DNA from 3 places in the Microcoleus sp. T3_B1 genome. Region 1 is predicted to be linked to each of the others. Evidence: riboswitches for the same ligand, from Rfam matches in the RefSeq annotation. Region 1 holds a riboswitch; each other region holds the start of a gene.
The links. A riboswitch is a leader RNA that binds a small molecule or an ion and turns the genes downstream of it on or off. The one in region 1 is predicted to bind cobalamin.
Positions count from the first base shown of each region.

Region 1 (3,282 bases):
CAATATCATGTAAAGCTGCTATTTACCCGGGAGTTACTAATTTTGGAACAAGGTTTGATGTATATAATGATGCTACGGTGATAGATGTTTCAAGGAATGATGAACTAAAAGACTATAATACCAACTTTGCAGAGATAATTAGAAAAAGGTTTTATAAGCGACTTCCTGAAGAGTCTTTCTCTGGTCAATTGACTTTAGAAAATGTTGCGGGCTTTATGGGACGGGCTGTACTTGGAAACATGAGGGGATTTATATTTGCATGGAATAGTCTGTCGGAAAACTGTGGAGAAGACAAGATTAGTTTAGCCCATATAACCAAGACACTGATAGACCTTGCCAGTAATTACTATTGGCCCTTGATTGAAGAGCTTAAGCCCAAACTTGGCATATATGCACCAATGCTCGATCCTGCAAGGGAGATTGCAGAATCAATATTTCTGCAGGCTGGTGAGCAAAATAAGCAGAATGTACTTATTTTAAGAGAAATTGCCCAACGTCTATCAAAGCCGTTAGAACTACTTGAATATACTGGATTTATTTCAATTCGAGATGTTTCACGGGCAATGAAATCGAGAGGACGAGGAACAAGATATAGCTTGAATCTATGCACATTGTTGGAAAAAACTACGGGAGCTCGGGTCACTAATGAAATTTATACGAGGTGGTTAAATGAGCAAAATGAGAGAAATGAGCCTTTAGAATTACACAAAACAAGCGAATTGTTTAAAATTAAATTGCCTGAATTACCTGAGCATGGCGAAATGCTAATCTTAAATGAAGATATTAGCAAACTCGAAAAATCTCAGGCATATCCTTATGGACTCACCCAGGATAAAATTGATATACTAAAAGATGCGGGGTACTCCACTGTGTCAAAATTAGCAGAAGCCAGCGACGAGTCTTTGTTAATGCTTAAAGGCATCGGCTTGGAAAACTTAAAGCGAATCCGCAGTACAGTTGCTCAAAGGATCTGGATGTAACCAAAAGCTAATACCAGTTCCCTAAAAAGGACTTTAGTGCTTACTACAAAAGTTTATTTTATACTGCTACATATTAAAAATCGCTCCTACAAACATAACTTTTTTCCAAAAAGGCGGCAAGTGCGGTATGATATGATTTCGCGATCGGTTCTAGCGGGGAGCAGCCGTTAGAGGAAACGGGGAAAGTTCGGTGCAAGTCCGGCGCTGTCCCGCAACTGTAATGAAACCCTTGTGGTTTCTCAAGTCAGAATGCCCGCCGATATCTAACTCACTTTTGAACGCATCTGCGAGGTACGGATGATGGATGGAATTAACACGGCTGTACGCACAAAGCACAGTCTATTTGTTTGCACTGCTTGCGCTAGTGTTTGGAAAAACGGCAAGCGCGAAGGCAAAAGTGGCGGCCAACAATTTATGGAAAATTTGTCGCAACTCGCTAAAAATTGGGAGTTTTCGGATAAATTTGAGATTCAAGAGGTTGAGTGCATGAGTGCTTGCAGTCACTCTTGTGCGGTGTCTTTTGCTGCTGTTGGAAAGTACACTTATCTGTTTGGTGATTTACCAGCTAATGAGTCGGAAAGCGTCGAGGCGGTACTCGAATGCGCGGGTCAATACTATGCTAAACCGGACGGTTTGTTGCCTTGGTCTGAGCGTCCTCAAGCTCTGAAAAAAGGCGTTTTAGCAAAGATTCCACCACTCGCAAATTAGAGTTTTTCTTGTTCCTAGGATCTGCCCATTGGTGACAACTTAACGTCAAACCTGCCCTCCGGCTCTCCGGCAGCAGTCCGGCAGGGGTTGAAACCCCTGCCTCAAAGCTAAAGTCCTCGCTATGAGGACTGAAGAACTCATTAGTCCTCATAGCGAGGACTTTAGCTATAAGCCAGGGAATTCATTCCCTGGCGGACGGTCGGCTTAAGTTTTCATCAATGAGCAGAGCTTGGGAACGAGAGAACGAGAGATTCCACTTCACCAACAACAACAAAATTATCAATGCACAAAATTCCTGTTACTGTCATCACTGGTTTTCTTGGTAGCGGCAAAACTACCTTAATTCGCCACTTATTGCAAAATAATCAAGGTCGCCGCATTGCAGTTCTGGTTAACGAATTTGGCGAAATCGGAATTGATGGAGAACTGCTGCGCGATTGCCAAGTTTGCGACGAAGAAGAAAATGTCAGCAGCAATATTGTAGAACTAACAAATGGTTGTCTTTGCTGCACTGTTCAAGAGGAATTCTTGCCGACTATGCAGGAATTGTTGAAGCGCCGAGAACAAATTGATTGTATCTTAATTGAGACTTCTGGTCTCGCACTTCCTAAACCTTTGATTCAAGCTTTTCGCTGGCCGGAAATTCGCACCGGTGCTACTGTAGACGGTGTTGTTGCTGTTGTCGATTGCGAAGCTATTGCTAGCGGTACTTTTGTCGGTGATATTGATGCTTTGATGGCACAGCGACAAGCTGATTCTAGTTTAGATCACGAAACTCCGATCGAGGAATTGTTTGAAGACCAGTTAGCCTGTGCCGATATGGTACTTTTAACGAAGGTCGATCGCGTAGATGCTGAAACTCACAAGAAAGTCCAAAGCTGGTTGCAACAAGAGTTGCGTCCGAGTGTAAAAATTGTTCCCTGCAAAAGTGGCGAAATTAACCCCGATGTGCTAATGGGATTTAATGCGGCGGTTGAGGATGATTTGGAGTCTCGTCCGAGTCACCACGACACTGAGGAGGAACATGAACATGATGATGATATTAACTCGACTTACTTTATTGCCGATCGCGAATTTGAACCTGAAGCTTTGGTGAAAAAACTGCAATCGTTGATGCAGCAGGAGGAAATCTATCGGATTAAAGGGTTTGTGGCGGTTCCCAAGAAACCGATGAGGATGGTGTTGCAAGGTGTGGGTTCACGGATAGAATATTTTTACGATCGTCCTTGGCAACCTTCGGAACTCCGCCAAACCAAATTAGTGCTGATTGGTCGAGAGTTAGAGCGCGATCGAATTGCAGCTATGATTAACAACTAATTGTCCTCTGAGAGGGGCGGGTTTATCGATATTTTGAATGGCAGCACATATTATTGGTAAAACTCGCCCCTACAAGCTCTCACGAACAATTTATTAACATTATTTAATATGTTGCTGCTGCCAGCTTGCTTGGTGTACAATAACGATAATGGTTATCATTGTACAATAATCGAGGTCAAGTATGGTGAGTGCTGGGGCGATCGAATCAGTTCCTGTTACCGTTCTCACAGGCTATTTAGGTGCAGGCAAAACTACGCTACTGAACCGCATTTTAACA
Region 1 covers NZ_JAUBOX010000023.1:27,543-30,824, forward strand. Annotated here, with positions in the region: gene QT990_RS14750 (hypothetical protein) at 1-980, shown strand, start outside; cobalamin riboswitch at 1,109-1,255, shown strand; gene QT990_RS14755 (DUF1636 domain-containing protein) at 1,278-1,688, shown strand; gene cobW (cobalamin biosynthesis protein CobW) at 1,971-3,005, shown strand; gene QT990_RS14765 (GTP-binding protein) at 3,187-3,282, shown strand, end outside.

Region 2 (3,282 bases), on a different contig from region 1:
ATGTTTGCCGTCAAACTCTCTGTTTTTCCCAAATCTAGCTCCATCTTTCCTGATTGTTTTGATAAATATTCACACATTCCTGGACGCAGCAACTGGGTTTTTTCCCAAAAATCCTCCGTTGAGGACGATCGATCTCTGTTGAAAAACCCGCTTTCTGAGCGTCTAGAGTCGGTCAGTCTGGTACTCTTGATTGCCATCAGGTGAGATTATCAGGATCTATCCCCAACTCCCGCAATCGCTGAGCTAGTCGATCGGAACGTTGGGCCAATCGATCGGCGCGCTGCGATTCCTGTTGGGCGCGCTGCGCTGATTCTTTCACCTGTTCTTCAGGAGTCAGATAACGTTTTCCATCGGCATCATACCAATACAACCACTCCCTTGTCACCCCAGAATAACTTCCCCTTTCACAACCAATCCCCAAACCAATTTCAGGCATCCAAACTGGATGTCCTGACTGTAACTCGTACTTCCCATTGACTAACTTGTGTACTTCCAAATGAGGTTTACGACGGCGGCGGGAAGAATAAATGACGTAATAAAGTACGCCTAAAGCTTGATAAGTCTCCAATTTTGTGCTGTATTCCTTGCGATAAGTTGGGGAAACAACTTCTAGCACAAAAGTAGGCATAACATTTTCATCCCACAGCACGTAACTGGGACGCAATTCTTCATCATAAAACCTTTCTACACCTAAACTCAAGAAAGCATCTGGGACAATGGGCGGTTCGTCAGGGTGATGATAAATACCCATATCTATGCCAAAAAACCAGTCCATCCGTTCTGCCCAAAGTATGAGCAATATTGCTTTTAACAACCCTGGTATTAATTCTTGCAGTTCGTTATCCACAGGCGTTTCATCTGAGTCTGGTAGTTCATCGGCTGAGGGCCAGTGCCTCGGAAATTTGTAATCTAACATGGCGGCTTTCCTCAAAACTCACTAACATTATACCTTTGATTTGTTTGGCAATAGTATTTATTGAACGAACCGCGAAGACGCGAAGGAAGAGAAGAGAAGATGATAGGTAATTTTGACTTAGTTAATCTGAAGTAATTTTTGTAAAATATTTGCTGAGATTTACGCGATCGACTAAACTATGTCTAACCAGTCGGTTCTAATGGGGAGCAGCCGTTAGAGGAAAGGGGGAAAGTTCGGTGCAAGTCCGGCGCTGTCCCGCAACTGTAATGAGAGTCATGTCGCTTTCTGAGTCAGGATGCCCGCCGATGTGTTAGTTTACCGAAAAATGGGGTCGAAAGCCCTGTCCTTCTAGGACGGCTTTAATTTAGGCAATGTGTAAACAATTGTTAAATATGCAGATTTTGCAAGTAAAAGTTTTTGTAAAAGTAATAGACTGTTGCCATGATAATACTAGAGTTCAAGTTGAAAGGCAAAGCAGAGCAATATCGGATCATTGACGAGATGATTCGGACGGCTCAATTTGTCAGAAACAAAACTCTTAGATACTGGACAGAGAATCAAGGGGTTAAGCTGGTTGACCTGTACAAACAGTGTGCCATTATGGCTAAGGAGTTTGAATGGGCAGGCAAACTTAACTCGACGGCACGTCAAGCTTCGGCGGAGCGTGCCATTTTTGCTATCCAGCGTTTCTTTGCTAATTGCAAAGCTAAAACACCAGGGAAAAAGGGCTACCCACAATACAAAAAACACACTCGTTCTGTCGAATACAAGCAATCGGGTTGGTCACTTTCGGCCGAGAAAAGATGCTTGACATTTAAGGACGGTTTTACTGCTGGAAAATTTAAGTTAATTGGTAGTCGAGATTTGCATTTCTACGCGCCCGACGAGATTAAACGAATTAGAGTTGTGCGTCGTGCCGACGGATATTTCGCCCAGTTTTGCATAAATGTTGAACGCAAAGAGGAACTTATTCCAACTGGCAAAGCCATTGGAATAGATGTAGGGCTAAACCATTTCTATACTGATAGCAATGGCGAAACGGTTCCTAATCCTCGGTATCTCCGTAAAAGCGAAAAAGCTTTGAAAAGATTGCAAAAACGAGTTACTCGAAAAAAGAAAGGTTCTAGCAATCGGAAAAAAGCGATTAATAAGTTAGGAAGAAAACACCTGAAGGTCAGCAGGCAGCGTAAAGACTTCGCCATAAAGACGGCGTTGTGCGCGATAAAATCTAGCGATTTTGTGGCTTACGAAAACCTTCAGGTGATGAACATGGTCAAAAATCACAAGCTTGCTAAATCAATTAGCGACGCGGCGTGGTCACAGTTTGCTCAATGGTTGGAATATTTTGGGAAAGTGTACGGTAAAACTATAATTTCTGTAGCACCTCAGTACACCTCACAAAATTGTTCAACTTGTGGCAATGCTGTTAAGAAAACCCTGTCAACGAGAACCCATATTTGTGGTTGTGGGACGGTGTTAGATCGCGACCATAACGCCGCAAAAAACATTTTGGCGAAAGGGTTGAAGGAAGCAGGAATTAGTTTCAATTTAAATACGGTGGGGCACACCGGAATTAACGCTGGGGGACAGAACGATCTCTACTCTTTGATGGCAGCATCAAGGAGCAAATCGACTGATTTATCCAAGAATCCTCGCGCCTGAAGGCGCCCGGAGTGTCAAATAGTCTCATCTGCGAGGTTCAGCGTGAAGACCAGAAATCGGAAATTGGTCAGCTTGGGATTGATGGCTGGCTTGAGTTGTTATATTGTCCTGGGTTCGGCAACGCCCGCCGCAGCTATGCACATTTCGGAAGGTTTTTTGCCGATGCAATGGGCTGCGTTTTGGTGGATTGTGGCGTTGCCTTTTTTTGCAGTAGGTTTGCGATCGATTACTCGCATTACAAAAGAACACCCGGAACTTAAACTATTGCTTGCTTTAGCGGGTGCGTTTACTTTTGTGCTTTCTGCTTTAAAAATTCCCTCGGTAACGGGCAGTTGTTCTCACCCGACGGGTACAGGTTTGGGCGCAATATTGTTCGGCCCTTCGGTGATGGCGGTACTGGGGGCTTTAGTTTTGTTGTTTCAAACGTTACTGTTAGCGCATGGTGGCTTGACAACGCTGGGAGCGAATATGTTTTCGATGGCGATTGTCGGGCCTTTCGCTGCCTATTTTATCTATCAATTGCTGTTGCGAACGGGTAGCCAGCGGGCGGCATTTTTTTGTGCGGCGGCTTTGGCAGATTTGCTGACTTATGTAACGACTTCGATTCAATTAGCATTAGCTTTTCCGGCAGCAAGTGGCGGTTTTATGGCTTCGTTTCTCAAGTTTGCTGGCATCTTTGCTATCACTCAAGTACCCCTAGCTAT
Region 2 covers NZ_JAUBOX010000008.1:31,196-34,477, reverse strand. Annotated here, with positions in the region: gene QT990_RS06990 (Uma2 family endonuclease) at 197-916, opposite strand; cobalamin riboswitch at 1,091-1,237, shown strand; gene QT990_RS06985 (transposase) at 1,358-2,578, shown strand; gene QT990_RS06980 (energy-coupling factor ABC transporter permease) at 2,660-3,282, shown strand, end outside.
Region 2: it holds a riboswitch for cobalamin, as region 1 does, so the genes downstream of both, QT990_RS06985 (transposase) here and QT990_RS14755 (DUF1636 domain-containing protein) in region 1, are expected to answer to the same signal.

Region 3 (3,282 bases), on a different contig from region 1:
AAGCTGCTCCGATCTATCAGCAAGAAAAACTGGTAATGGTGACACCGACGAGCTTTGCCAATAATCTATCAGGATTTGGCAGCTACATCTTTCGCACAGTACCCAATATTAGCTTAATGGCTGCTCCATTAGCAGAATATGCAGTTAAAACAGCCGGCAAAACTAATATTGCCATTTGTTATGACTCCCAAGCACCGGATAACATATCATTTAAAGATGAATTTGTGGCAGATATTACTGCTGCTGGAGGCAAATTAGTTCCTACTGTTTGCGACTTTTCGTTACCCTCTTTTAATCCCGAAAGTGCGATCGCCGATGCTGTCAGCAAAGGTGCACAAGGATTGATGGTAGCGCCCCACATCGATCGCATTGACCGTGCGATTTCTCTGGCTCGCAGCAATCGAGGCAAATTGCCACTCTACGGCAGCACTACGCTCTACACCTTTCAAACTTTAAAAGACGGACAAAAAGACGTTGACGGGCTTGTTTTGCCCGTTCCCTGGCATCCTGAAACTAATCCCGGTAGCCGTTTCCCAGAAAATGCCCGCCAGCGTTGGGGAGGCATTGTGAATTGGCGAACAGCAACGAGTTTTGACGCGACTCAAGCTGTGATCGCTGGCTTGCGGCAAAGCAATACGCGGGAAGGATTGCAACAAGCACTCAGAAATGCGAGTTTTTCGACAGCAGGATCAAGCGAGGATGTGAAGTTTTTGCCCACGGGCGATCGGGCTGGTAAGCCGATTTTAGTGCAAGTTAAACAAGGAGGAAGCACTGGCTATAACTTTGTCCCGCTGCGGTAAGTTTGTTAAGTGCGATCGCGCGGGCGGGCTCTTCGGCCCAACCCCTACTCCCCACAAGAAAATTCAATCTTTGTGGAACAGGCATCTTGCCTGTTCTTGATGCCAAACTCACGCCCTACAAAAAAATTCCCTCTTTGTGGAACAGGCATCTTGCCTGTTTCTTAGCATGATTAAAATCTACTTTTCTGTTGAATTAGCCAAATTTTTAAGATAAAATGAAATGAGTAGATTAAAGGAGAGCGTTGTGTATGATCGCGCAAGTTGAAACCAAAACCTACACCGCTGAGGAATATCTAGAATTGGAAATCAATTCTCAGGATCGGCATGAATTTATCAATGGGGAGATTGTTCTGATGGCTGGCGGCACACCGGATCACAATGAAATTACCACTAATTTAGTTGTTGCGCTGAAACTGGCGTTAAAAGGGAAACCATATCGGACTTTTAGTTCGGATCAGCGGCTTTGGGTTCCGCAGCTTAATAATTATACTTACCCGGATGTGATGGTGGTAGCGCGCCCGATCGAGCTGCAATCTGGACGGACGGATACAATTACCAATCCGCTGCTAATTGCTGAGGTGCTGTCTAAAGGTACCAAAGCTTATGACCGCGATGAAAAGTTTGCTGCCTATCGCAGTATTCCTAGTTTTCAGGAATATTTATTGATCGATCAATATCGGCTACAGGTCGAGCAATATTCTAAAACTGATGCGAATAAGTGGATTTTTTCGGAATATAGCTGTATGGGCGATCGGCTGAGTTTAACATCTGTTGCTGTGGAAATTTCGCTGACCGATTTGTATGAAAATATTGAGTTTGGTGAATAGGCGGACGCTTTTTTGTCAAATCTCCCAAATAGTGGTAATATCCCCGTATATCGATCGGCTCTGATGGAGAACAGCCATCAGACGTAAGGGGGAAAGTTCGGTGCGAATCCGGCGCTGTCCCGCAACTGTAATGAGATCATTGCATCTCTGAGTCAGGATGCCCGCCGATTTGTTTACAATCATGTTTTTCATCTGCGAGGTATGGATGATGGTGAGTTTATTATTTTTTTTATTATGGGATTGGGTTTTTTTAACCGCAGATATCAGCAGATAAACACAGATGAACGCTGATATAATTCGCTCTGGGTTCGGAAGCGTATCTTATTTTAATGGAAAAGAAATGCGAATCGAAGATAGTGTTTGGCAGGGTAGTTTTGGCTACTGGCAAAACTTGTTTATTCACCAGAATATTTTGCAGATCGGACATACTGCTTGGAATGGCTTTTTGCATCAAGGACGAGGCTTGGTTGCGTGCAAAATCAATACTCCCATTAACGGTTCTGTGAATTGGAGCGTAGATACTATCAAGTACGATCTGCAATTTATTTCCGACTTGGAGGCAACCGTTTATTTGCAACAACTAGAAATAGAGGAGAACACTGTTTCAAATCTGCTCTCTATCATTGATAGCTACGAACCCAAGACAGCAATTATATTTTTGTCGATCGCCAACGGTCAGATTGATATCAATTTGTTGCAAAACTTGGCAATTTCTCCTGTTGAGTGCTATGAACAAGTATGCAAGCGCTGGGAAGAATTTCAACTCTGCCCGAAATCCTAAAACTTACTAAATTTTCCGAATGCCGCAGCCAAAATCAATCGAAATTTCCAAGGTAACTCGCTACCAAAATGCAGCGCTTAATTACTATTTGGGCCTGACAGATTCGCCCTACCTTCACTATGGCTATTGGGAAACTCTACCTGTGCCCGCTGACGAACTAACGATCGCACGATTGCGCCTCGCTCAGCAAGCTTATACTGTAAAACTGTTAGATGCGATCCCCAAAGGCACTCATACGATACTCGATGTGGGTTGCGGGATTGGCGGAAATGCGGCTTATTTGCTCGATCGAGGTTTTGCAGTCGAAGGGCTCGCACCCGATCCGTTCCAACAACAGCGCTTTCTTAAGTGTACGGGCGATCGGGCAATCTTCCACCTCACGAGGTTTGAAGACTTCAAAGCAACCCATTTCTACGATCTTATTCTCTTTAGCGAAAGTAGCCAGTATATGTCGGCTGTTGATATTGCTAACGGTGCCGCCAACATCCTCAATCCCGGCGGTTATGTTTTGCTGGCTGATATGCTGCGATCTGATGCTAATTATAAAGAGGGAATGTTCTCTAATTGTCATGTTGTTACGGAACTTCATGCAGCATTAAAGCAGGCTGGATTCACTTTAGTAAAAAGTGAGGATATTTCCGCCCATATTTTGCCAACAATCGATTTGTATGTCGATACTTTCCGCAGATATGGACTGAATACAATGCTCTATGTTGCAGATTTAATTGCGATCACAGTTCCGCCAGTCCACAAATTCCTGCGCTGGATATTTCGTCGCTGGTTCAAGAAGCTGGTGGTTGAAGGATTGGAGGCAGGCCAACTTTTTGAGCAACATCTCTGTTATGAAATGCAACTTTGGCAGCTACTAGAACCA
Region 3 covers NZ_JAUBOX010000008.1:23,067-26,348, reverse strand. Annotated here, with positions in the region: gene QT990_RS06950 (ABC transporter substrate-binding protein) at 1-800, shown strand, start outside; gene QT990_RS06945 (Uma2 family endonuclease) at 1,049-1,627, shown strand; cobalamin riboswitch at 1,666-1,810, shown strand; gene QT990_RS06940 (hypothetical protein) at 1,908-2,408, shown strand; gene QT990_RS06935 (methyltransferase domain-containing protein) at 2,428-3,282, shown strand, end outside.
Region 3: it holds a riboswitch for cobalamin, as region 1 does, so the genes downstream of both, QT990_RS06940 (hypothetical protein) here and QT990_RS14755 (DUF1636 domain-containing protein) in region 1, are expected to answer to the same signal.